4 regions of the Peribacillus sp. FSL P2-0133 genome follow, and region 1 is predicted to be linked to each of the others. Evidence: riboswitches for the same ligand, from Rfam matches in the RefSeq annotation. Region 1 holds a riboswitch; each other region holds the start of a gene.

Region 1 (6,269 bases):
TTCCAAAGGAGGAAGCCTGAAGCTTCTCCTTTGAAAACACCGGTTGCCTTGGTTGGATGCGTAGGTTCGAGCATCCGAATCTTTTTGATATGATTGGTCATTCGTGAAAACTCCTTTAAGAATAGATTACTGGGTTATGATTGTCGTTAACTTGAACAGCTTTCGCAGGCATTGTCATATTCGGAAGAAGTCGAACGAACATAATACGTTGATTTCAATCCGCTTTCCCATGCCGTTAAATGGATATCCAATAGGACCTTCGCTTTGATTGTATTGTGTACATACAGATTAAAGCTGATTGCTTGGTCAATATGGCGTTGGCGCGCTGCATTTTGCCTGATGCTTTCCAGTTGGTCCAAATTAAATCGCGTCTTTTTATAATATTCATACGTATTTGGCGTCAAGCCTGGCGCGGTCACCTTGAATTTGAAGTTTTTCTTTTCTTCGTAAAATTCAATTTCATACAAAGGATCGATTCCATCCGTGGAATTACCGATTTTAGCTGTCGAAGAATTCGGGGCAATGGCCATTAAATAGCCATTACGGGTCCCGTGTTCCTGCACGTCTGCTTTTAAATCCATCCATTTTTGATCTGTATAGTCACGCAGTTCGAAATAGTCCCCTGTATGCCAATCAGATCCTTCAAAATATGGGTATGATCCTTTTTCCTTGGCCAATTCGTTGGATGCCTTGATTGTTAAGTATGCGATCCTTTCGTATAAAGCATCTGCATAGTGAACAGCCTCATCGGATTCCCAATAAATATTCTGCGTGGCAAGTAAATGATGCCATCCAAACGTTCCTAAACCAATTGCCCGGTAACGTTTGTTCGAGATGGATGCCTGTTTGACAGGAAGATTATTCACATCAATGACATTATCCAGCATGCGGATCTGAATGGGAATCAATCTTTCCAAAACATCGCTGCCCACTGCCCGGGGCAAGTTAATGGATGAAAGGTTGCAGACAACGAAATCGCCGCTTTTACGAACCACAACAACATCTCCATCTTCCGTTTCATATTCATCCGTGATCGTCGAAGGGCTTAGGTTTTGGGCAATCTCCGTGCAAAGGTTAGAACAATAAATCATACCTTTATGTTTATTGGGATTCTTCCGATTCACTTCATCACGGTAGAACATATACGGTACGCCTTCTTCTAATTGAGAAATCATGATGCTTTTCATGATGTCCATCGCATTGATTTTTTCAAAGCTATAGTTTGGAAGCCTGCCATTTTCTGCGGCCTCGACAGCAAGTGCATAATGATTCCTGAAGCTTCCTTCGCCTTTCTTCTCGTCATAAAGATCTTCAAGTGAAAATCCAAGGGTTTGCTTAACGGTATGCGGATCGAAAAGATACCATTCTTTTCTGTCGCGTACAGCTTCCATGAATAAATCGGGTATACATACACCTGTAAAAATATCATGGGCTTTTAATCTGTCATCCCCGTTTTGTGTCTTCAAATCGAGGAAGCTCATGATATCTTTATGCCAGACATCCAAGTAAATCGCGATGGCACCTTTACGTTGACCCAATTGATCGACACTTACCGCTGTCTGGTTGAATAGTCGAATCCAGGGAGTCGTGCCGGAACTGTTTCCAGAGAAGCCCCGGATATCAGAACCAAGCGAGCGAACCTTACCGACGTAAAGACCGACACCGCCGCCAAATTTAGATACTTTTGCCGCATCGTAGTTTGATAGGTAGATTCCGTCAATGGAATCTTCAATTGCGTCGATAAAGCAAGAGCTTAACTGTCCATGTGTTTTACCTGCATTGGAGAGTGTAGGAGTCGCAACGGTCATATAAAGATTGGACATGGCCCAGTATGCTTCTTTTATAAGTTGCAGGCGGTGCTCCGTTTTTTCCAATCGCATGATTTCCATCGCGATGATCATGAAACGTTCTTGTGGCAGTTCGTAGACCTTATCCTTTTGTGGGCGGGCTAGATAGCGGTCGTTCAATAAGTAGATGCCTATGTAAGAGAATAATTTATCTTTTTCCGGGTCGATCACCGAACCCAATTCCTCAATTTCCGCTTTCGTATATGAAGATAGCAGTTCTGGTTTATAAATGGGATAACGCTGACCTTCTGAAAGCTGGGAGAGTTCCGTGATCAGCTCATAGAATGGGCCATAACTCATGCCTTCATAACCTCGATTGGCTTGTGCATCCCTATACATTGTATTCAACAGTTCTGCTGCAGCAACGAACGTCCAATCCGGAGCATCGATATCCACACTTTCAAGAGCGAGCTGAATCAGTTTTCTTGATGCCTGTTCTTCGGTTGAGTCACTTTTGCGATCTAGCCATTTTGTAAAACGCTTTTTGAACTTCTCCATATCGAGATGGCCTTCGAATTCCTTTGACAACATCTCGAGCTGGATGGATTTCGTTTCTGTGTCATTTTCACTTATGGTAGAGTTATATGTTTGAGTCATTAATGATCCTCCTTGTTAACTTCCGCTAAAATAAAAAAACCGCCCAATGAATTGAGCGGATCAAACGATAGAATAAAAGAGCCATGAAAAAATAGCCGTTAAACTATCGTTTCATCATCTCAATCCCCGAAGAATAAGAAACGTGAAAAATTCAAGGCAGGTCTCCTGACTCATGATCACCCTACTTTGAGTCCTTCCCGTATAGAGAGCTATACAGTGGGTATCTCATTTCGTCACATTTACAGTTGCGGGGACAGTTCCGGGTTTACACCGGATTCCCTTTTCAGCCATCACTGGCACCTTGGATTATAAAAAATTCTATATATAGTTATTGTTAATGTTTGTATAATCAATATCTAGTATTTCTGCTTATATTATCGTAAGCCATATACGATGATAATTCAACTAATATATTTGAAAAAAACCAATCCTTATCTATTGACAAAGTGATGGCAGAGTGTGAAGGAATGAAAGATTTTATTGGGGAATGGGTAATTCAAGCGCTGATTTTACGCGATTTTGTGTTAAAATAAATTGTCTAGTAAAGGTGGCTCTCCCTTATTGCAATGAGGGGATTCGCGGAAAAATATTTAAGAAAAAGGGGATAAAATCTTGGAAAAAGTATTAGTTTTTGGACATAAAAACCCGGATACAGACACAATCTGTTCAGCAATCGCTTATGCAGACCTGAAAAAGCAGTTAGGTATCAACGCTGAACCAGTTCGTCTGGGTGAAGTAAATGGTGAAACTCAATATGCATTGGACCAATTCAAATTCGAAGCTCCCCGCCTTGTGGAAAAAGTTGCAGGGGAAGCTGAAGGCGTAATCCTGGTCGATCATAACGAACGCCAGCAAAGTGCTGAAGATATTGACCAAGTCCGTGTGTTGGAAGTTATCGACCATCACCGTATCGCTAACTTTGAAACAAGCGATCCACTATATTACCGTGCGGAACCAGTTGGATGTACGGCAACCATTTTAAATAAAATTTATAAAGAAAACGGCATTGAAGTCCCTAAAGCAATCGCAGGTCTTATGTTGTCTGCCATCATTTCCGATTCGTTATTGTTCAAATCTCCTACATGCACGGAGCAAGACGTTGCAGCAGCAATGGAACTGGCTGCCATTGCGGGAGTCGACGCTGAAACATACGGCTTAGAAATGTTGAAAGCTGGAGCTGACTTGAGCGACAAAACGATTGCCCAGCTTATCACTCTTGATGCAAAGGAATTCTCCATGGGAATGGCTAAAGTGGAGATAGCACAGGTCAATGCTGTAGATCCGAACGAAGTCCTTGCTAAGCAAGCAGAATTGGAAGCGGCGATTGAAGCGGTCATCGCTGAGAAGGAATTGGACTTATTCCTATTTGTCGTAACGGATATCTTGACTAATGATTCTGTTGCCTTGGCTCTTGGTAAAGCAGCTTATGCAGTGGAAAAAGCATACGACGTTTCATTAAACAATAACATCGCCGTCTTAGAAGGCGTTGTATCGCGTAAAAAACAAATCGTGCCAGTCTTAACGGACGTATTCAGCAAATAATACAGTAGAAGGGATGCTCATTAAAAACATGGGCATCCTTTTTCTGTACATGCAAAAAAAAAGACTCAACCACCATTAAGGGTGTTTTGAGTCTTTTTTCTTAATTCAAAGCTTCCTTTTCTTTTTCATAGGCAATGACAATCAGTTCTTTGTTGGCTTCCTCGCCAAGTCTGCTTTCAAAGCTTTTCAGTTCATTCAATAAATCCGGTGACAGATTTGCTGCCGTATAATCCTGCTCGGGTGTCATGCTTTTCGCTCCTTTCAAAAGGAAATCATTCATGTTATCTATTTTGTCGGTTTGAAAAGTTTCTATTCAGCAAAATTTTACAACTTCAAGATATTTTACTTTCTGAGGTGGCGAGTTTTTCAAGCAATAACGAACTTTCTTCATCGAGTCCTTGCACTTGGACAGGTATACCCAGAAGCTGATATTTAAGAACAACCGTATCAACAGCACCGACTGCTGAAGCATCCCAGATTTTAGAATGGGAAAAGTCGATGACGATTGAATCGGCTTTTTCCTTGAAGTCGAACTTCGAAACAAAGTCCTGGACAGAAGCGAAAAATATTTGCCCGCTGATATGATAAATGATTTTCTTAGCCTGGACATCTTCCGTTTTCTCTACAGCCACTTTAGAAATTTTAGCCGAAAAGAAAATCATGCTCAAGAGCACTCCGGCGAATACCCCTTTTGATAAATCATGTGTATAAAGGACAATGAGGACCGTCACGATCATCACGGCTGCATCCGACTTTGGAGCTTTAACGAGCCTCTTTAGAGAAGACCAGTCAAAGGTCCCGATTGAAACCATGATCATGACTGCGACAAGTGCAGCCATCGGGATTTTAATAAGGACATCATTCAATACCACGATTAATACCATAAGGAAAGCGCCAGCTACAAAAGTGGAGAGCCGGCCCCTTCCTCCCGATTTAATATTGATACCGGATTGGCCGATCATCGCACATCCTGCCATGCCGCCAAAGCATCCGGCAATGATATTCGAAATCCCCTGGCCTTTGGCTTCCTTATTTTTATTACTGTCCGTGTCAGTCATCTCATCGACTATTTGAGCTGTCAATAATGATTCAAGCAGGCCAACAAATGCAAGAGCTATGGAATAAGGGAAAATGATCGCCAAAGTGTCGAAGGTCAAAGGGATATCTGGAAGCATGAACATCGGAAGCGCTTCGGTCAATTGCCCCATATCCCCAACCGTCCGCACCGTAGCCCCCGTGGTAACTGCAACGATCGTCATGAATATGATTGCTACAAGTGGTGAAGGTATGACTTTCGTGATTAGCGGAAAAAGATAAATGATAGCTAAAGAAACGGCTGTCATGACATACATGATCCATGTTTCGCCCACGAAATGGGTGAGCTGTGCCGTGAAAATCAAGATGGCTAAAGAATTCACAAAACCAGTCATGACCGGCTTCGGTATGAACTTCATTAATTTCCCGATTTTTAAAACCCCTAGTAAAATTTGCAGCAAACCAGTCAATATTGTTGCAGCAAGTAAATAGTTCAAGCCATGATCTTTAACAAGATCGACCATGACGAGTGCCATTGCACCAGTGGCTGCCGATATCATTCCCGGCCTTCCGCCGACAAAAGAGATGACGATGGCAATGCAGAATGAGGCATATAGACCAACCATTGGGTCAACGCCAGCAATGATCGAAAAGGCAATCGCCTCCGGAATCAATGCCAAGGCAACGACAATTCCCGATAGGACATCTCCTCTAACGTTGCCGAACCATTCCTGTTTATATCCAGATGTATTCAAAGAAACACTCCTTCTTTCTATCTATGTGTGTTCATTTCTTTTTTAACGCACTAAATTATAGCATGAGTCCTTCTTTCTATCTATATGGATAATATTAACGACAAACCGAGGGCTATTCATTTCTTAGCATTGGCGAAAGAAGTTAAAATTCCTAAAAAAGGAAATCCGGAGAAATGGCGTGGGCATCATCCAATAAGGAAGGGCAAAAAATTTCCAAAGCCTTCTGAATGAATTTCGCTTTCATGATTCAGATTTTTCTGTATTTAAAAGTATTATTCTTTTATTATGAATGAAAATGGGGGTTACTCCTATGAATAAGAGTGAGAAAAGAACGAAACTATTGGAAAAGATTGAGAGTCGTTTAAGATTTACTGCAAGAAATTTAGTGAAATTCGATACAATCCAAGAAACATTGGATTTTACGGTGGAATCATTTCAATTAGAATTTTCGTGGGTTTGTGGCGATCGTATTGAGGGATGATGATCGTTTATA
Region 2 (6,269 bases), 1.3 Mb from region 1:
GCGGCAAGTTTGGCAGCTTCTTCATAATCACGGACAACTATCAATTTATCATTCTGAAACCGTTGACTTTCACGCTCATAACGAATATAAGGGACATTTGCTGCCTTTGCTCCGTTAAGGGCGTTTTTGGATGCTTCTTCGGCAAATGGGTGACTTGCATCAACTACAGCCTGAAAACCTTTTTCAGAAATTAAAGATGTCATATCCTCTGCAGTTAATCGGCCAATCCGGGTGGATATGCCTGCATCTTGCAAACTTTTAGCCGCCGACCCGGTTACAACAGTTGCCAAAACCTTGAATCCCACCTGCTGCATCTCAATAGCTAATTCCCTTGCATCACTTGTACCCGCCAAAAACAATATCATTTTGACGTCCCCACCACTTGCCCATCGTGATCGTGGTGATGGTCGTGGTCGTGATGGTCGTGGTCATGATGGTGATCGTGATCGTGGTCGTGATGGTGATGATGGTGGGCATGCCCATGTTCCTCGACATGTTTACGATAGTTTTCCAAATCACGTGCCCCGCTTGATCTGCCTTCACTAGCTTCAATTACACGTTCTTGCAGAATGTTCTGTAATGTTGGATGATACCCAAAATACTTCGCCAAAATGAATTCTTGATCTTGATATAGCTCTTGATAGCCTTTCAGCATATCCTCCATTCTTTCCATCAACACCCCTGTGAAGAGGAAATATGGCAGCATCACTACTTTTTTTGCCCCTAAGCGAGTGCATCGCTCAATGCCTTCATCAACGTGCGGGTCCGTTACACCCATGAAAGCTGTTTCGACCCATTTAACGTTTAATTTTTCCCATAATAATCGTGAAATTTTATATATATCACTATTTGCATCAGCATCACTGCCACCTCGGCCAATTAGCAATATTGCTGTCTCAGCATGTTCAGAGGTTGTATCGAATCCCGCTTCCTCAAGACGGTCTGTCAGGATTGTCAATACATCATGGTGGACCCCGATCGTTTGGCCATATGTGAATTTCACTTCTGGATACTTTGTTTTCCCATCTTCTATTTCAGCTGGGATATGTAATTTCGAATGACCTGCATGCAACAAAATGATCGGTATGACGATAACTTCAGTAGCCCCTCGTTTTACACAATTATCAATGCCTTTGGATATATTCGGTGCCGCAAATTCCAAGAAGCACGTTTCTACAAGGAAGCGCTCATCCAATGCCGGAATCATATTTTCAATAAAATGAAGGACTTCTTCGTTTCCCGAAGCCAAGCGGCTTCCGTGTCCTACGAACAAAACTGCTTTCATTTACTTTCCCCCTCTTGATTAGTCTTCACAAGGCGCAGGCTCTATGTTTATTTTTGGAGCGATGTCCTGATAAGAAAAATTCTGTATCTTTTTCGAACGTTTGAAGTATTTAAAAAGCCGCTCATTTGGATGGGCATTTTGCTTATACTCCGCGACAATGTCCGTAATCAGTTCAACAAGCTGTTCCGGTTCAATGCCTTCCGCAACCGGCTGACCTGGATGGGCTGTTCTTCCAACCGGTTTAGCTCCAAGAAATAAGTCGAACTTCCCTTTTCGGAAGACAATCCCGATATCATCCATCACAGCACTATAACAAGCCATCCCACACCCATTAAAACCGATGTTAAGTTCCTTGGGCATTTTCATTCCGCCAAGCACCCGATGTATTTCATCCGCATAAGGAATGGATTCCGTTTTTTCACCATCACAGAAATCACAGGCTTTTAATGTCAGTACATCTCCAATCGGCGATAATAGAAAGTTTGCTGATTGCAATTTCCCCGTAATGACTTCCGGATCCGTTGTCGGAATCTTTAATACGATTTTATGATTTGGCGTGTATTCCATCGTGCCCTTTTCCCCGACAACTTCCGCAAGTGTCATCATTTGTTTGGGAGTGAATTGTTTATTCGCCACACCTGGACTAACGGCAAGTTCGAATACCGACTCCATTTTTTGCTGAACAATTGGCTCAATGGATTGCTGAACGGTTTGACCCTTGACTCTTGACAGTGCTTCCATTGCCATTTCAAAGGAAGCTGGCTTCTTTTCTGGTGCTTTTGTAAGTAATCCAACTCCTCCAGCGGATTCGATGAAGACTTCTTGCACAGAATCGGCTTCTTGATCTAATGCCCACGGTTCCGCTTCTTTTTGCAGACGCTGATGCGGCTTCAATGGTTGCTTTTCCGAATTCAAAGTATATTTCCTCTGATAGCCTCTTGGTGTGATGATTTTGTCATCATATAAAAAGGTGGATGAATTACCAATAATGACGGTGGTCAACATTCCAATATCGTGATTCAACATATCTTTCAAATTGGTTATGACAATATCCTGCCTATCGCGATAAGCACTTTTCACCAACCCGACAGGTGTATCGGGCGAACGGTAGCGAAGGAGAATGTTCTGTGTTTCAACAATTTGCCTCGTCCGCCTGCCGCTGCGCGGATTATACAGGGCAATGACAAAGTCTGCCATTGCAGCTGCTTCAACCCTTTTAGCGATCAGTTCCCAAGGAGTTAAATGATCACTGAGACTGATCGTACACGAATCGTGCATGACTGGTGCCCCAAGTAAAGATGCACAGGAGTTGATTGCCGAAATGCCAGGAATGACTTCAATGCCCACTCCAGTTTCTTCTTTCCAGCCTTTTTCAATCAATACTTCATAAACCAAGCCAGCCATTCCGTAAACTCCGGCATCCCCGCTGGAAATTACCGCAACTTTCTTACCCAGCTCCGCTTGTTTCACTGCTTCCTGTGCACGTGATACCTCTTCAGTCATACCCGTACTAATAATCGTTTGATCTGTGAGCAGTCCCTGAATGAGTTCAACATAAGTTTTATAACCAATGATGTAGTCACTTTCTTGAAGGGCTTCGACAGCACGTTTGGTAATGTGTTCAAAATTCCCTGGCCCAAAGCCCACGACGAATAATTTACCGTTTGTACTCATTAAGACATCTCCTTTTTACGCTTTGTTCTTTGAAATACCCGTATGAGCAGGAAAATCTGGATTCGGTGTCATTTCCCCATCATTGAATTGGTAGATCATTTGTGGAACAAACTCCCCATCATCAATATGGCTGACAATCTGGCGACCGAAATCAGGCGTTTCCACTCGATACCAGTTTCCTTGAGGATAGGCAATCACAACGCAGGCATCCTTACATCTTCCGTTACACCGTGTCCTGGTTGTATGGATTTTCAAATCCAGTCCTTTGGAAGCAATTTCATCGCGAATCGCTTGGGTTACTTCTTCCCCGCCCTTCTTCATGCAGCTGCTTCCATTACAAATCAACAGATGTGTATTTGTACCCATTAAGTTCCAAGTAGTCATCTTCTTCCTCCTGCGTTCAGGGAAAAGGCAAAATAAAAAACCTTAACATAAGAGTCAAGGTTTAAAAAAACTATATGAATGAGGAGCCCCAGGCAAGAATGCCCAATCTCCCAAAATCGTCATAGTCCTTCTACCTTTCCCTCCGAAAAGTATCATGCAATTTTAAAAGCAGGTTTCCTGGCTTACGCTTCATTTTACTTTGTCCCTTCCCGGCAACAATGCCAGTGGCTATCGACAATTTCATCAGCGTTTACAGTAGCGGGGGCTGCATCGGATTTTCACCGATTTCCCTATTATCCCTTGCTTATTCACACAAGAGCACTTTTAAAATATAATATTTGGTTTTAATATACATTTCTAACTAACTTTATCTATCATATAACAACTTTATCAAAATTCAATAGTTTATTCCGACTGTTTAGAAAAGTTTAATAGTGTATATCCTTCCCACAAGCCTTTCCTTGCAACAAACTTAGTCAAAAAAAAAATATAGTGTAGCTGGAATTATTTCTTTATGGTACACTATACGAGAATTTTCTAAATAATTACATAAGTTTTATGGTGTTGAATTTTTCGGAATTCAGCTTAAAAGGGAAGCCGGTGAAAATCCGGAGCGGTCCCGCCACTGTAAAGGGAAGTCCTATTACTTTAACTTTAATCCACTGTCAAATTAGATGGGAAGGATGTAATGGGATGATGAACCAAAGCCAGGAGACCTGCCATGAAGCGTGAAACTGTTTCAACCTACGAGGATGGGTGTGCGGATCAGGCAGAAAGGCCCATGGTTGGTTTATGCTGCAAAATTCCTGTTCATTACGCACTTCTTTCCTTTGAGAGAAGTGCTTTTTATGTTGGGCGCGCCTTTCTTCTCAAGATTGATCAGAAAAATTAAAAGTGTTGAAAGGAGAAAGAATGAAAAGAACCAATTGGAAAATTATTTATTTTGTCATTTTACTGCTTTTTGTCCCAAAAAGGGCAATGGCCATGCATATCATGGAGGGCTTTTTACCCATTGAATGGGCTATATTCTGGTGGGCCGTTACCCTTCCATTTTTAATCTTGGGTTACCGGTCCATTAGATCCAAAGTAAGGGAAAACCCAGAAACAAAAATGATGCTTGGCCTATCGGGTGCATTTGTATTCATTTTATCGGCCCTAAAGATTCCTTCCGTTACGGGAAGTTCTTCACACCCTACCGGAGTTGGTTTGGGATCCATTTTATTCGGACCATTGGCCATGAGTGTCGTTGGCTCCATCGTTCTATTATTTCAAGCTGTTTTACTGGCTCACGGAGGATTGACGACATTAGGGGCCAATGCATTTTCCATGGCCGTTTGCGGACCGTTCATTGCTTACTTCGTCTTCAAGGGCGCAACTAAATTGGGGTGGTCTTTTTCACTTGCCGTTTTCTTGGCAGCTGCTTTTGGAGATTTGGGAACCTATGTGGTGACTTCCGTTCAACTTGCTCTTGCTTTTCCATCCGAGGTAGGAGGATTCATGGCCTCTTTCAGTAAATTTGCAGGGATTTTTGCCCTGACCCAAATTCCCTTGGCAATCAGTGAGGGGTTATTGACAGTCGTCGTGATGAATTTCTTAAAAAAATACAATCTAGGCGAATTGAAATTGCTGCGAGTTTTATCTAAGGAGGCCCGTTAACATGAAAAAAAGTTTACTGCTGCTTTTCCTGGTCGTCATTCTTGCTACCATACCGTTAATCACACAACAAGGAACGGAATTTGGCGGTGCCGATGGCGAAGCTGAAGAAGCCATCACTAAAATCCAGCCGGAATACAAGCCATGGTTCAACAGTATTTGGGAGCCGCCAGGTGCAGAAACCGAAAGCTTATTATTTGCGCTGCAAGCTGCAATCGGAGCTGGTTTCATTGGTTATTTCATAGGTGTAACGAGACAAAGAAATAAGCAAACCAAACAAGAAATTCCCGAAAAATCGAATCATGTTACTCATTGATAAATATGCCTATTTCAATGGGCTAAAGGATGTACATCCGTTGGAAAAGATGGTTTTTGCACTCTCCCTTTTGCTATTTTCGTTAACGGTAAGGGATATGACCGTTTCGCTCATCACTTTTACGGTGATGAGTGCTTTAATCATTTTTGGGGCAAAAATCCCGCTTTCTTATTATCTTAAATTACTTCTATTACCAGGATTTTTTATACTATCAGGAACAATTACCATCCTTTTTTCTTTTACAAGCAAATTTACTTCGATTTCGAATATATGGTGGTCCTGGAAGGTCGGGAACTGGCAAATTTTCATCAGCGATGACAGCATAGGTACAGTGATCAATTTGATCACTGTCGTATTAGGCAGCATCAGCTGTTTATATTTCCTTACCTTGACTACACCCATTACCGTCATCCTATCGGTGATGCGAAAACTTAAAGTGCCTTCCTTATTGGTCGATTTAATAGAGCTGACCTATCGCTTCATCTTTATTTTTTTAGATACAGCTTTGGCCATTCACCAATCACAAGCTTCACGGCTGGGGTATGGTTCGTTAAGGAAAGGCATTCGATCTCTCGGATTACTAATCTCATCATTATTTTTAGGAGTATTGCAGCGCTCTGGACATTTGACGATGGCCATGAACGCAAGAGGCTATCAGGAGAACCTTTCCTATATCGAGGATACTTACACCTATTCCTCACGCAATTGGCTGATCGCGATTGTAATACTAGGAAGCTTAATCTTTATTAATGGATTTTTGTAAATTGGAGGCAAACCAAGAATGGACGAGCATATTTTTCATATAGAAGGCCTCACCCATCAATTCGCAGATGGAACGTTCGCTTTAAACGATCTTTCGCTAACGATTCAACATGGTAAAAAGATAGCGTTATTAGGCAATAATGGTGCCGGCAAATCGACTTTATTCCTGCATTTAAATGGTCTTTTACAACCTAC
Region 3 (6,269 bases), 1.3 Mb from region 1:
AATGAGGAATGTTGAGGGAGCACAGCAATGACCTGTGCAAGTTGCTTTGACGAATAATCCTTCAAATCCCTACCTCTTATCCGTACGCTTCCGCCTTTATAATCGAGCACCCCGCTAAGCATGCTTAAAAGTGTCGTTTTTCCGCTGCCATTTGGACCAAGAATCCCGAATAATTCCCCTTTATGTACATCAAAAGAGACAGAGTCCAAAACAGCTTTGTTATGATATCCACCTGTTAACCCTCTTACTTCAAGCATCCGTTTTTACCCTTCTCTCCGTCTCTTTAATAAAATCAGCGCAAATGCAGGTGCCCCGATAAGTGAGGTGATCACCCCGATCGGCAGTTCCGATGGGGCAATGATCGTTCGTGCCACAAAATCCGCCAATATTAAGAATCCGCTTCCTATCAACAATGACAACGGAAGTAAATGTTTATGGTCAGGCCCCCAAATCTTTCGGACAAAATGAGGAATGACCAATCCTACAAAGCCAATCGCCCCCGAAACGGCAACGGCTGCACCTGTCAATGTCGAACCGGCTATCAAGATCCACATTTTCCGCCGCTTAACATTCACACCTAAGTGTTTTGCCCGGTCTTCCCCGAAAGTCATCGCATTCAATTCACTTGTATTCATGATCAAGATCAATGAACCAATGATAAAAAACGGCAAAATGATTGCAATGTAATTCCATCCGCGCATTGAAACGCTTCCCATCAGCCAGCCGATGATTTGTCTTAATTCATCACCCGTCAGCGCAATCATCAATGAAATGAAGGCACTTAAAAACGAGCTAAAAATGATCCCCGTTAAAATGATCGTTTCCACTTTCATCGATCGATCCATTTTTTTTGCAAACGTCAGTACACAAAGCATCGTGAGCACTGAGCATAAGATGCTCAGTGCCGGAAGAGTATATAAACCGATGAACGGCAGTGAAATATTCAAGAATATTGTCAATACGGCGCCGACCGATGCTCCTGATGAAATACCCAATGTGTAAGGATCAGCGAGCGGGTTCCGGAGCAGTCCCTGAAAAGCCGCACCCGCAATCGCAAGTGATGCCCCGACCAAACCCGCAAGCAATACGCGCGGCAAGCGGATGTTCATCACGATATTCGTAAGCATAATATCCGGATCAGCAGAAATCGGCAAATGGAAAATCTCCTTGCCGATTATTTGCATAAGTACGGGAACCGGTACTGGCACCGAACCAAAGGAAATGCCTATCGTCATTGCGAATAACAAAATTAACAACGCAATCAAATAAGCAAACGCCCATTTAGTTGTCAAATTGGTTCGGATAGACTGATTTGGCAAGTTCCTCTACTCCCTCTATTAAACGTGGACCGGAACGGGTCACCAAGTCTGAATGGACATCAAAGACTTGGCCATTCTTAATAGCATTTACGTCTTGCCATCCTTTTCGGCCCTTCACTTCACTTACTGAATCTTTCGTATAGTAACCATACGTTGTAATGATGACATCCGGATTTGCAGCAATCATCGACTCTTCATCAATTTTTGCCCATCCGTCCAATTCTGCAGCAGCATTATCCGCTGAAATAATAGTAAGCATCTCATTCATGAAAGTATTTTTACCAGGTGTGTATATTTCCGGTGAAGGCGAAACTTCCACTAAAACTGTCTTCCTATCCGCTTCCTTTACGGATTTGGCCTTTTCCTGGATATCCTTGAGTTTCGTTTTCATATCCGTAACGATTTCTTCTGCCTTATCATGTTCTCCCGTTGCCTGTCCAATCATCTCAATAGACTTATAGACTTGGTCAAAGCTTTGTGCATCATTGACTACGAGGACATCTATTCCAGCATCCTTAAGTTGCTGTAAACCCTCATTTGAATTATGGGCACTTGATGCATGCGCAAGAACAAGATCAGGCTTCATGGAGACAATCAGCTCCGTGTTCATTTCCATTCCGCCAACTTTTTCAATTTCTTTCGTTTCTTCCGGGTAATTATCATTGTCGGACACACCAACGACCTTTTTGCCCAAACCAAGTGCAAAGACCACTTCCGTATTACTTGGTATCAATGAAACGATTTTCTTCGGTTTTTGTTCTATCGTTACTTTTTCCCCAGTTGCATCTTTAATCGTAATCGGGAAAGCTTCGTGTTGAGCATGATTCGTTTGCTGCTTTTCTTTTCCTTCATCCTTAGCGTCACTGCAGCCAACCATCAAGCCTGCAGTAAGCAACATTAACAGTATCAGACCAAAAATCTTTTTCATTTTCATTCCCCACAATCTTTTCATTTAATTTCTTCCCACCTAAATAAAGAAAACGCATTGGTTGGAAGATGCCCCCAAAACAAAAAGCACCTCCCGTTAAACGGAAGGTGCTTGCATGGCAACAATATCATTACGGACTCTTTCTTAGGGTCTGCCACACACCTTCCCATCCGCGTAGGTTACAGGTGTACGAATTCTGGCAGGTCTCCTGGCTCATGGTCATCGTCAACGGCACCTTCCCATATCTCATACAGTGGTACACAGCCGTCAGCTCCCATATACAGTGGCGGGACCGCGTTGGCATTTCACCAACTTCCCTTTTAAGTCATTAAGACACCAAATCGTTCATATGTATATAATTTTCACTTCCTTCATTATACACCATGTAAGAATCGATTATTATATGATTTTTCTGAACAAGTACGAAATGACCCTTCCACCTTCAATGCTTTGAAGCATTTTCAATCAGTGACGCAAACCCATCGACTGATAACCCGGGTGAAATCCGAACTCGATGCAGGGCATGCATCCCTTGGTCCCTTGAAGCTCCCCCAGGTTCGGTAGTGACTGCCATCTTGTATCCAACTTCTTCTGACAGCCTTAGACTCTCTTCATTATACCGGCCAACCGGATAGGAAAGCACCGTCGTGTCCTGGCCGAGGATACGGTCGAATAGCTCCTTCGACTGAACCATTTCCGCTTCTTGCTGCACTGCCGTCATGCGGTTCAGCTCCAAATGGTTGATGGTATGGCTTTCGATCGAAATCCCATTCCTGCTCATCTCCAACATTTGATCTTCAGTCAGGTGATGACCTTTATCAATGGACTTACCGATCATGAAGACAGTTGCTTTCATATCATTTTCTTTTAATATCGGAAAAGCCTCCGTGTAGTTATCTGTATAGCCATCATCAAAAGTAAGCCAGACGCACTTCTCACTTGGCATCCGATTCTCGGTTAAAACAAGGTATGCTTCTTCAGGGGATAATGTATAGTAACCATTCTCCCGAAGCCAAGCCATCTGTGCTCGGAATTCCTCACTTGGAACCCGAAGGCCATTACCTTCAGAAATGCTGTGATACATCAAGATTGGAAGCTGGACAGCGGACTCGGCCGTTACCCAGTTTCCCGTATCGATTTGGCCTTCCAAATCCTGCCCTGCCCCATTCTCAGCCGCTTCGACCACTTCAATGTCTTCTTCCGCAATCGGTGCAGCCGTCTTTATGCCTATACCCTCTAAAATCCCTTGTGAACATCCAGGTAAAATTAAAATCCCCAGCAATGCCACCATCCATAAAACTCTATATCTTTTCACAATCATTCCCCTAATTTTTTCTAGTATAATAGTACCAGAAAACTAGCGGATAATAAAGTATTCCATTTAATGAATTAATAGGAAAACACGAGAGCATAGTGACCTGCTGAGCATTAATGAAAATTTTTTTCATAAGTATGTGCTATAAGCTTGAAAAGTTTGCCTATAAGAAATATAATAAATAAGTCGTCGACTTATATATATGTCCCAGTAGCTCAGCAGGATAGAGCGACAGCCTCCTAAGCTGTAGGTCGTAGGTTCGACTCCTATCTGGGACGCTAATTAAAAACCCTGTTACAACGCGGTTCTTCCGTGTAGTAGCAGGGTTTTTTCTGTGATTTATGTGGCGGTTGGACAAAGTAAACACTACTTCATCAATCCCTATAGATATAAAAAAATCTGAGCCCTTTAAAACACAGAACTCAGATTTTTTATATCAAGATAAGCAATATTATACTTGAAACAAATTACCCTTTAGCTATACTTACTTTTCAACTAAGCCTATCTCGTTGATTTTTTCTTCAAAAACAGGTCCGAAACTTTCAGAATAAGTATTCGTTAAATGTCTATTATCACGGTAAATTATAACATTACCAATAATGGGCTGAAATTTACCGTTTACCTTGAAGTAATCTGTTAAGTCAATTTTATGCAATGATTTATTCTCTTTTTCAAATTGGCTCCAAAAGCTTTCGTCTTTCTGATTATCTACTGAATTCATTTTTTTTGTAGTTTCTTCTAGTCCATCTGTTTCTAATGATTCCAGTACATTAAAACTATATCTTGGATCATCACGAATCGCTAACACTTCAATACCATATTCATCTTTAACATACTGCAGCTGATCAACCATTTGTTGTTGTATTTTATTATTAGGCGTATCAGAAGCTGTGGCATGAGAAATGACAAGATCTACATCTGAATCCTTTAGATAATCGAGAACATTATTGACCCAGATACCTTTCAAATCATCATCCGCATAACCTGTTGAAAAACGTGTACCTGAACGAGTCATATTCAATACACGATAATTGTCATCTTTTGTTGCTTCTAAAATGGCACCTAACCAATGCTCTGAATGGGAACTGCCGATCAGGGCAATTGTAGCATCGTAATTTTCAGTTTCGCCATATTCCCCAATTTTCAAGTCACTTTCCTTTAACCCTTGGTTACTGCCGTCCAAATGCGCTTTTGGTAAATCATCAAAGACTTCAGAATATGATGGAATTGGTTCTTGATCAGGTATATCGTCAGGGTTTTTGACAGCTAACGCTCCTGGATAATTTTTATCATTTATATTATTTTCCAGCTTATTTTGATCTATATATACTCCAATTAAAAGAGATGCAATCAAGAGTACATTCACACTGCCCATTATCCCGAGTCTCTTGAATGAGTATTTATTGTCCTTTGAGCTTCGGATTGGTTCTTCTATATATCGAGTCATTAAAAACGAAAGGGCTATTGATGAAACGATAATAAGAGTACCAACGATGAATCCTGGAGTTTCCTGGACATTATAACGATAGAACTCCAATAATACCCAATGCCACAAATAGATTCCAAAGGCAATTCCACCTAGCTTCACCATTACAGGTGAACCTAAAAAGCGTTTGACACCATATTTCGTATCGCATGTACCAGACAAAACAATGAATAATGCGCAGGTCATTGGCCATAAGGCAATATACCCCGGAAACATTTCAGATACATTGAATACTATTCCAGTTAAAATTAAACCGATTAATCCGAGCCAGCCTATCACGGTAGCAATATATTTATTTACCTTTATTGATGATAAATTGATACAGAGCAAACTGCCTAAAGCAAATTCCCAAACACGTGTCATCGTAATGAAATAAGCCCATGGCTGATTGACAGAGGTTAAATATATTGAGTATATAAAAGAAGAAACAAATAATATTCCTAAAATAGTATTGATTAATGTTTTAACTTTAGTTAGTTTATATTTTTTTATTAAAAATAAAATTAAAGTGAATATTAAAAACCAGATTATATAAAATTGTCCTTGTATTGACAAAGCCCAAAAGTGTTCAACCGGTGTTTTCATTTGGCTGGAATCTAAATAATCCGTGCTAGAAAAAGCCAGTTGCCAGTTTTGGTAAAAAAACATTGAGGCAAATACTTCATGTATAGTTTTATCTAAAATTGATTTTGGTAATAAAAACCAACTTAAAGCCAGAACAATTGCAAGAATAAAAAATACAGAGGGAAGTAATCTTTTTATTAACTTTGTGACATATGGCCTAAAACGATATTCCCCTGTTCGATTAATTGTGGAAACAATTGAAGTGGTAATAAGAAAACCTGAAATTACAAAGAATACGTCAACCCCGCCAGAAACACGATTTAACCATATATGATATACCGCTACCAGCAGTGCCGCAACAACGCGTAGCCCTTCGATCTCGGGTCTGAATTTACTCTCAATATTAATTAATGGTTGATTCATTTGATTCTATCTCCTACTTTTTCGTCATGCATACAATTTAAAATTATATCACTTTACAATAATGATTTGTCAATATAGTAGAAAAGGTTCTTTAATTTTCACGAGTTCGGAGCTTTTCCCAACTTATCAACCAGACCCCCCTTACAGAAATTGTACGTTGCCTGGGTACGAAGCCCACTCGCTTTTACATTCATTGAAATAGAACGTTACTTTATAAGTCAGTCCACCAAGGGC
Region 4 (6,269 bases), 360 kb from region 1:
TCTTTTCATCATTTTTGCAATAGGCGGGGCCCTTGCTTATGCAGCCATATTCGTTGCGATAGCAAGTATTGGGTTCTGGTCGGATGCGAAAACATCCATCATGCCAATGATGTACAATATCGGGAACTACGGGCGCTATCCAGTTGATATTTATAATAAGGTCATCCGTTTTGTCCTTACATGGGTGCTGCCATTCGCGTTTGTTGGTGTCTATCCGGCATCTTATTTCCTAAGAAAAGAAGAGTGGTATGCATATGCATTTGCCACACCTGTAATCGGGGTTTCCTTTTTCGTGATATCCGTTTTCATATGGAATCAGGGAGTGAAGAGGTACCGCGGGGCAGGGAACTAAAAAAACCCCTTCAACAGCATTCATGTTGAAGGGGTTTTTGTTTAGTTCCGTTTTTTCTTTCTTTCAATATATCTTGCTTGTGCTTCAACATATTGCTGCTTTTCCTCTTCCGTTTTCGGAATGACCTTAGGTACGTTTGTCGGCTTGCCGTCTTCATCAATGGCCAGCATCGTTAAAAAAGCGCGTGCCGTAAGCTGTTTTTCACCTGTTAATAGATTCTCACGCTCCACTTTCACGAATACCTCCATTGATGTGCGATGAGCACAGGTGACATAAGCTTCAAGGTTGATCGCATCCCCTGTCTTGATGGGGGCCAAAAAATCAAAAGAGTCGCTTGAAGCAGTCACAACGGTTTTCGACAATGGCGCATAGCTGAAATGCAGGCTATTTTATCAACATATGCCATTACTTTTCCGCCAAAGATGGTATTGTGATGATTTGTATCCGGTGGAAAAACAAGGTCGGTTAAAAAAGTCCGTGACTGCTGTGTTGGATGGGCAACGTTCTTTTCAATCATTGGCCTGTTGGTTTGGCTAAAAGGTTTTCACGGACGATTTTTGCTGCTTCGACCATGTTTTTCAGGGAAGCGACGGTTTCCGGGATACCCCTTGTTTTCAGGCCGCAGTCTGGATTGATCCAAAACTGGTCTTTATTCAATACCTTGATGCCCCGTTCAATCATATCGACCATTTCTTCCACTGCGGGCACACGCGGGCTGTGAATATCATACACACCAAGGCCAATACCTTTTTCATATGTTTTTTCCTCGAATGCGGAAGCAAGCTCCCCATGACTACGAGATGTTTCGATGGAAATTACATCAGCATCGAGGGAGGAGATGACATCCATGAAACTGTTGAAGTCGCAATAGCACATATGCGTATGAATTTGGGTTGTATCCTCCACGCTTGATGTGGATATCAAGAATGAATTCACAGCCCAGTTCAAATACTCGTCGCGATCGTTTTTTTTCAATGGCAGACCTTCTCTAAGTGCAGGCTCATCAACCTGAATCATTTTAATTCCAGCAGATTCCAATGCAATGACTTCCTTTTCTAAAGCGAGTGCCAGCTGATAGCAAACATTCTCCCTGGAAATATCATCACGGACAAATGACCAATTTAAAATCGTAACAGGACCTGTAAGCATTCCCTTTACCGTCTTCTTCGTCAGTGATTGTGCGTACACACTTTCCCTTACTGTCATCGGTTCGATGAAATGGATGTCGCCGTAGATGACTGGTGGTTTCACGCAGCGGGATCCATAGGATTGTACCCAACCCTTTTCCAGAAAGATGAAACCGCCTAACTTATGGCCGAAGTATTCAACCATATCCGTCCGTTCGAATTCCCCGTGAACGAGAACATCCAAACCGATTTCTTCTTGGATTTCGATCCACCTGCCGATTTCTTCGTTTACGAATGTTTCATATTTCTGAGCGGTCCATTCTCCTCTTTTGAATTTCCCGCGTGCTTGTTTAACTTCAAATGTCTGCGGAAAGCTACCGATGGTAGTCGAAGGAAGGAAAGGCAATTTGAAAAATTCCTGTTGTTTTTGGTAACGCTCTTTAAATGGAATGTGACGGCCGGCGGTCCTGGTTTTAACCTTTTCGACTTTCGATTGTACAGTCCCATGATTCCGTGCATTTGAACTTGCTAACGTTTGAACCGTAAATTTATTGGCATCGACTTTTTCGGCGATTGCTTCAAAGCCTTGATTATTCCCTTTGACCAAGAGTGTGATTTCCTCAAGTTTCTCATCAGCGAAAGCAAGGGCCTGTTTCACTTCTTTTGAAAGTGCGGTTTCATTCCGAACGGTCACTGGGACATGAAGCAGGGAACAAGAGGGCTGAAGCCAGATTTGGTCTTCGGCTACCTTTTTCTTAAGAGTCTCAATTAATTGAATTTTTTTCGATAAATCAGATAGCCAAATGTTTTTTCCGTCAATCACACCTGCAGCAAGCACTTTGTCCTTTGGGAAGCCGAATGCTTCAAGATTACTTAGATTCCTCCCTTTATCATGTACAAAATCAAGACCGATTCCTTGGACTTTTAATTCGATGACTTCTTGGTAGTGTTCCACGGCATCAAAGTATGTTTGTAGCATGATGTTCAGGTTTGGTGCTGCTTCATTCAGCTTTTCATATAGGTAAGTAACAGTTTGCATATCATCCTTGGAAATGGATGAAACAAGAGAAGGTTCGTCCATTTGTACCCACTTCACGCCTTCTTGCTCCAACTCCCGCAGGATTTGCGTGTATAGGGGAAGCAAGCTCAGGATGATACTAGGGATCTCTTGTTTATTGAAGCCTTTGGAAAGGGAGATGAAGGTATAAGGTCCAATCAACACGGGCTTCGTTTCAATCCCTAGCTTTTCCTTGGCTTCCCGATATGCTGCAAGTGGTTTATTTTCTGTTAAAGTCAGCTGTGGCAGTTTTAATTCAGGGACAATATAGTGATAGTTCGTATTGAACCATTTCGTCATTTCGGAAGCGACTTGATCATTGTTTCCGCGAGCCATTGAATAATATACGGAAAGGGGAACCCTACCGCCTTCATAGGCTGAATAACGTTCAGGAACAAGACCGAACATGACGGACATATCGAGCATTTGATCATAGAAAGTGAAGTCATTGACAGGAATGATATCAATGCCCCGTTGCTTTTGTTTTTGTATGTTGCCTAAACGGATTGCCTTTAGTTGTGCCGTAAATTCCGCTTCATCGATTTTACCTGACCAGTAAGCTTCCAATGTACGTTTCCATTCACGATCTTCCCCGATTCGTGGGTAACCCAAACTACTGCTTTTCAAAATTCCCATCCTCCTACATTCATTTTATTGAACAATAAAAAAAGCATCCCCAACCGTCAAAAGAGAAAGTTAGAAATGCTTAAAATAAGAGGCATGCAGAATGCCCCTTACAATTATAAGGTCCCTAACACCTCCCTATCTCCCGTAGGTTAAAACAGTGTTGTCGAAATAGGCAGGTCTCCTGACTTAGGGATTATCATTAGCGGCGGCCTTCCCGATCCTTTGATCAGTGGCATATTGGATGGCGCTAACACTCCCATTACAGTGGCGGGACCGTGCCGGAATTACACCGGACTTCCCTTTTAATCCTAATTTAAAATTAGGAACCTATTTCCACATATGAAATTTTACAAAACCTGCCTTTATAAACTGTTTGCAGGCCGAAGATTTTTAAAATAAAAACTATTATAAAAATTTAGACAATCTTAACATATCCGACCAAAAGGGTCAACATGGAAAAAAAGATTCGGGAAAAGAATCAGTTTATTGAGTGTGTTGTTGATAAGTATGAGGTCTGTACCTAAAAAAGAATATATTGTTTGGACAGGGAGTATGTATAGAGAGAGTGGCGTTTTGAAATGGGGCGTGGGGGATGACTTTCTACATCTTGATTGCAGGAATCATTTTTTGCATGGTGATGAGCATTCGTACGTTATTTCTTGTTGAGTCGGGAGGAAAGAAGTTTTCTCTGGAGGATATGCTGTGGCTTGGCAATTTATATGCGACGATATTGGTTGGATTTGCACTGATTTATTTATTATACGAGCTTCAGAATCATTCGGTGATTCTTGATATGGGCAATCGGTTGGATGGCACTTTCTATGAACAGTTGAAGACTTCCTTTTACTTCAGTGCGATGACGATGTTTTCTGTAGGGTATGGAGATATAGCCCCGATTGGCATGGGCAGGATGATAGCTACCATTCAGGCTTTCATCGGGTATACACTGCCAGCAGCGTTCGTAATTCGGACAGTTATCGATTTGGAGCAGAAAGATAGGAAGGGTAAATGAAAGTTGTGTTTCTTTCGATTATTGGGTACTCTTACCATAATGAAAGAAATGGAGGGTTCAATATGACTGTTAAAATTGGAGAAAAAGCACCTGATTTCAAACTCCCTGCAAACAATGGTGAAATAGTTTCCCTATCGGATTTTAAGGGGAAAAATATTGTTTTATATTTTTATCCAAAAGACATGACGCCAGGTTGCACGACGGAGGCCTGTGATTTCCGGGACCATAATGAGCAATTCGAGGAATTGAACGCGGTCATCATTGGTATTAGCCCAGATCCAGCGGCACGTCATGAAAAATTCATCGAAAAACATGGATTGCCTTTTCTGCTGCTGGCTGACGAGAATCATGAAGCGGCCGAATCATTTGGTGTGTGGCAATTGAAAAAGAACTTCGGCAAGGAGTATATGGGCATTGAACGTTCAACTTTCCTGATAGATAAGGCTGGTAAGGTAGTCAAAGAATGGCGTAAAGTAAAAGTCAAAGGCCACGTCGAAGAAGCGCTTGAAACTCTTCGCGACCTCGAAAAATAAGGGACAGGCAGATGAAGGATGAGCGAATAACGAAGCTTGCAGCCAGGCTGATTCATCATTCGATACAAACACAGCCAAAAGAGAGAATCCTCATACGAGGGCATATCAACACGAAACCGTTATTGAAAGAGCTGATTGATGAAATATACAGAGTGGGTGCTTATCCATATGTAGAACTCGAAGACGATGAGATAAGCCGCCACCTGTTACAAGGGAATGTGAAGGAACAACTTGACACATCTTCGCAATGGGCTCTGAAGAAATATACGGATATCGATGCAGTCATCATCATCACAGGGGAAGAAAACGATGTGGAAATGACTGATGTTCCCATCGAGAGGCACCGTCTTCAAGGGGAGGCTATGAATTCCCCCACTCTTTTCTATGTAAACAACCGACGTTGGGTCTTACTTAATTATCCCACCAACGCATCAGCGCAAAAAGCCGGCATGACCTTCAACAGGTACCAAGACTTTCTGTTGAACGTATGCACCATGGATTACGGGAAAATGGAGGCGGCCTTGAAACCGTTAAAACAATTGATGGAACGGACTGACAAAGTCAGGATCGTTTCACCAGGGACAGATTTGACCTTTTCCATTAAAGGTATGCCGGCCATCATATGTGCCGGAAAAAAGAATTTACCGGATGGGGAAGTGTTTACAGCACCCATAAAAGATAGTCTCAATGGAAGGATATCCTTCAACACACCCACAACCTATGAAGGAATCACCTTTAGTGACATAGAATTAAACTTGGAAAAGGGAAAAATCATTAAAGCAACTTCCAATCGTGACTCTGAAATGAACCAAATTCTGAATATTGATGAAGGGTCCCGGTTTATCGGGGAGTTTGCAATTGGAATCAATCCATACATATTGGAACCTATGGACGATATATTGTTCGATGAGAAAATAACCGGGAGTCTGCACTTGGCTATTGGGCTTGCTTATGAAGAAGCGGATAATGGAAACCGATCATCGATACATTGGGATATGGTCTTGATCCAGCGTCCCGAATATGGGGGCGGTGACATCTATTTTGACGACGTCCCGATTAGAAGGGATGGCGTTTTCATTTTGCCGGAATTACATGCATTAAACCCAAATTCTTATTAAAAAAGCCTTTTTTAATAAGGGTAAGGCTTTTGTCCAACTCAAAAAGGGGACACCTGAATATGCTTTATTAAGGGAATACCTCCTCAAAGAAAGTTGCGCGGGACACATAGAGCCCGTGTTTTTTTATGTTAATTAAAAGGGAGAGATAAACATGTTAATACTTTCGACTGTCATTCCGAATGAAGGCATCCAAACGAAGATGATGGAAGCTTTTCCTGATTTGAACTTCATTTATCAAAAAGGATGGACTGATGGGCCGCTTCGTGAAGCGAAAATACTAATTACATATGGTGAAGACTTAACTGAAGAAATCATTGGGAAAGCGGCGAACTTGAAATGGATCATGGTCATGAGCGCAGGGATGGAATTAATGCCATTTAAAGCCATTGAGGAACGTGGCATTCTGGTGACCAACGCAAGAGGCATTCATAAAATCCCGATGG

Evidence for each region. Region 1 has a riboswitch for cobalamin ahead of MKY17_RS05580 (ribonucleoside-diphosphate reductase subunit alpha). Riboswitches for the same ligand answer to the same signal wherever they lie in the genome.
Region 2: another riboswitch for cobalamin. It lies ahead of MKY17_RS11740 ((2Fe-2S) ferredoxin domain-containing protein); the one in region 1 lies ahead of MKY17_RS05580 (ribonucleoside-diphosphate reductase subunit alpha).
Region 3: another riboswitch for cobalamin. It lies ahead of MKY17_RS27550 (ABC transporter substrate-binding protein); the one in region 1 lies ahead of MKY17_RS05580 (ribonucleoside-diphosphate reductase subunit alpha).
Region 4: another riboswitch for cobalamin. It lies ahead of metE (5-methyltetrahydropteroyltriglutamate--homocysteine S-methyltransferase); the one in region 1 lies ahead of MKY17_RS05580 (ribonucleoside-diphosphate reductase subunit alpha).

The regions. Positions count from the first base shown of each region.
Region 1 is NZ_CP150254.1:1,164,353-1,170,621, forward strand. It holds gene MKY17_RS05575 (ribonucleotide-diphosphate reductase subunit beta) at 1-101, opposite strand, end outside; gene MKY17_RS05580 (ribonucleoside-diphosphate reductase subunit alpha) at 147-2,444, opposite strand; cobalamin riboswitch at 2,582-2,763, opposite strand; gene MKY17_RS05585 (manganese-dependent inorganic pyrophosphatase) at 3,057-3,986, shown strand; gene MKY17_RS05590 (hypothetical protein) at 4,087-4,233, opposite strand; gene MKY17_RS05595 (SulP family inorganic anion transporter) at 4,319-5,776, opposite strand; gene MKY17_RS05600 (hypothetical protein) at 6,087-6,257, shown strand; gene MKY17_RS05605 (hypothetical protein) at 6,247-6,269, shown strand, end outside.
Region 2 is NZ_CP150254.1:2,449,487-2,455,755, reverse strand. It holds gene cobK (precorrin-6A reductase) at 1-365, opposite strand, end outside; gene MKY17_RS11750 (sirohydrochlorin chelatase) at 362-1,285, opposite strand; gene cobJ (precorrin-3B C(17)-methyltransferase) at 1,304-2,959, opposite strand; gene MKY17_RS11740 ((2Fe-2S) ferredoxin domain-containing protein) at 2,975-3,343, opposite strand; cobalamin riboswitch at 3,493-3,684, opposite strand; cobalamin riboswitch at 3,886-4,082, shown strand; gene MKY17_RS11735 (hypothetical protein) at 4,065-4,235, shown strand; gene MKY17_RS11730 (energy-coupling factor ABC transporter permease) at 4,256-4,999, shown strand; gene MKY17_RS11725 (energy-coupling factor ABC transporter substrate-binding protein) at 5,001-5,312, shown strand; gene cbiQ (cobalt ECF transporter T component CbiQ) at 5,299-6,075, shown strand; gene MKY17_RS11715 (ATP-binding cassette domain-containing protein) at 6,094-6,269, shown strand, end outside.
Region 3 is NZ_CP150254.1:5,687,175-5,693,443, forward strand. It holds gene MKY17_RS27540 (heme ABC transporter ATP-binding protein) at 1-257, opposite strand, end outside; gene MKY17_RS27545 (iron ABC transporter permease) at 264-1,319, opposite strand; gene MKY17_RS27550 (ABC transporter substrate-binding protein) at 1,282-2,247, opposite strand; cobalamin riboswitch at 2,428-2,603, opposite strand; gene MKY17_RS27555 (polysaccharide deacetylase family protein) at 2,690-3,562, opposite strand; tRNA gene MKY17_RS27560 (tRNA-Arg) at 3,767-3,840, shown strand; gene MKY17_RS27565 (acyltransferase family protein) at 4,047-6,035, opposite strand.
Region 4 is NZ_CP150254.1:802,018-808,286, forward strand. It holds gene MKY17_RS03805 (ABC-2 family transporter protein) at 1-352, shown strand, start outside; partial or broken gene MKY17_RS03810 (acyl-CoA thioesterase) at 394-869, opposite strand; gene metE (5-methyltetrahydropteroyltriglutamate--homocysteine S-methyltransferase) at 866-3,172, opposite strand; cobalamin riboswitch at 3,317-3,509, opposite strand; gene MKY17_RS03820 (potassium channel family protein) at 3,756-4,175, shown strand; gene bcp (thioredoxin-dependent thiol peroxidase) at 4,238-4,708, shown strand; gene MKY17_RS03830 (aminopeptidase) at 4,720-5,826, shown strand; gene MKY17_RS03835 (D-2-hydroxyacid dehydrogenase) at 5,978-6,269, shown strand, end outside.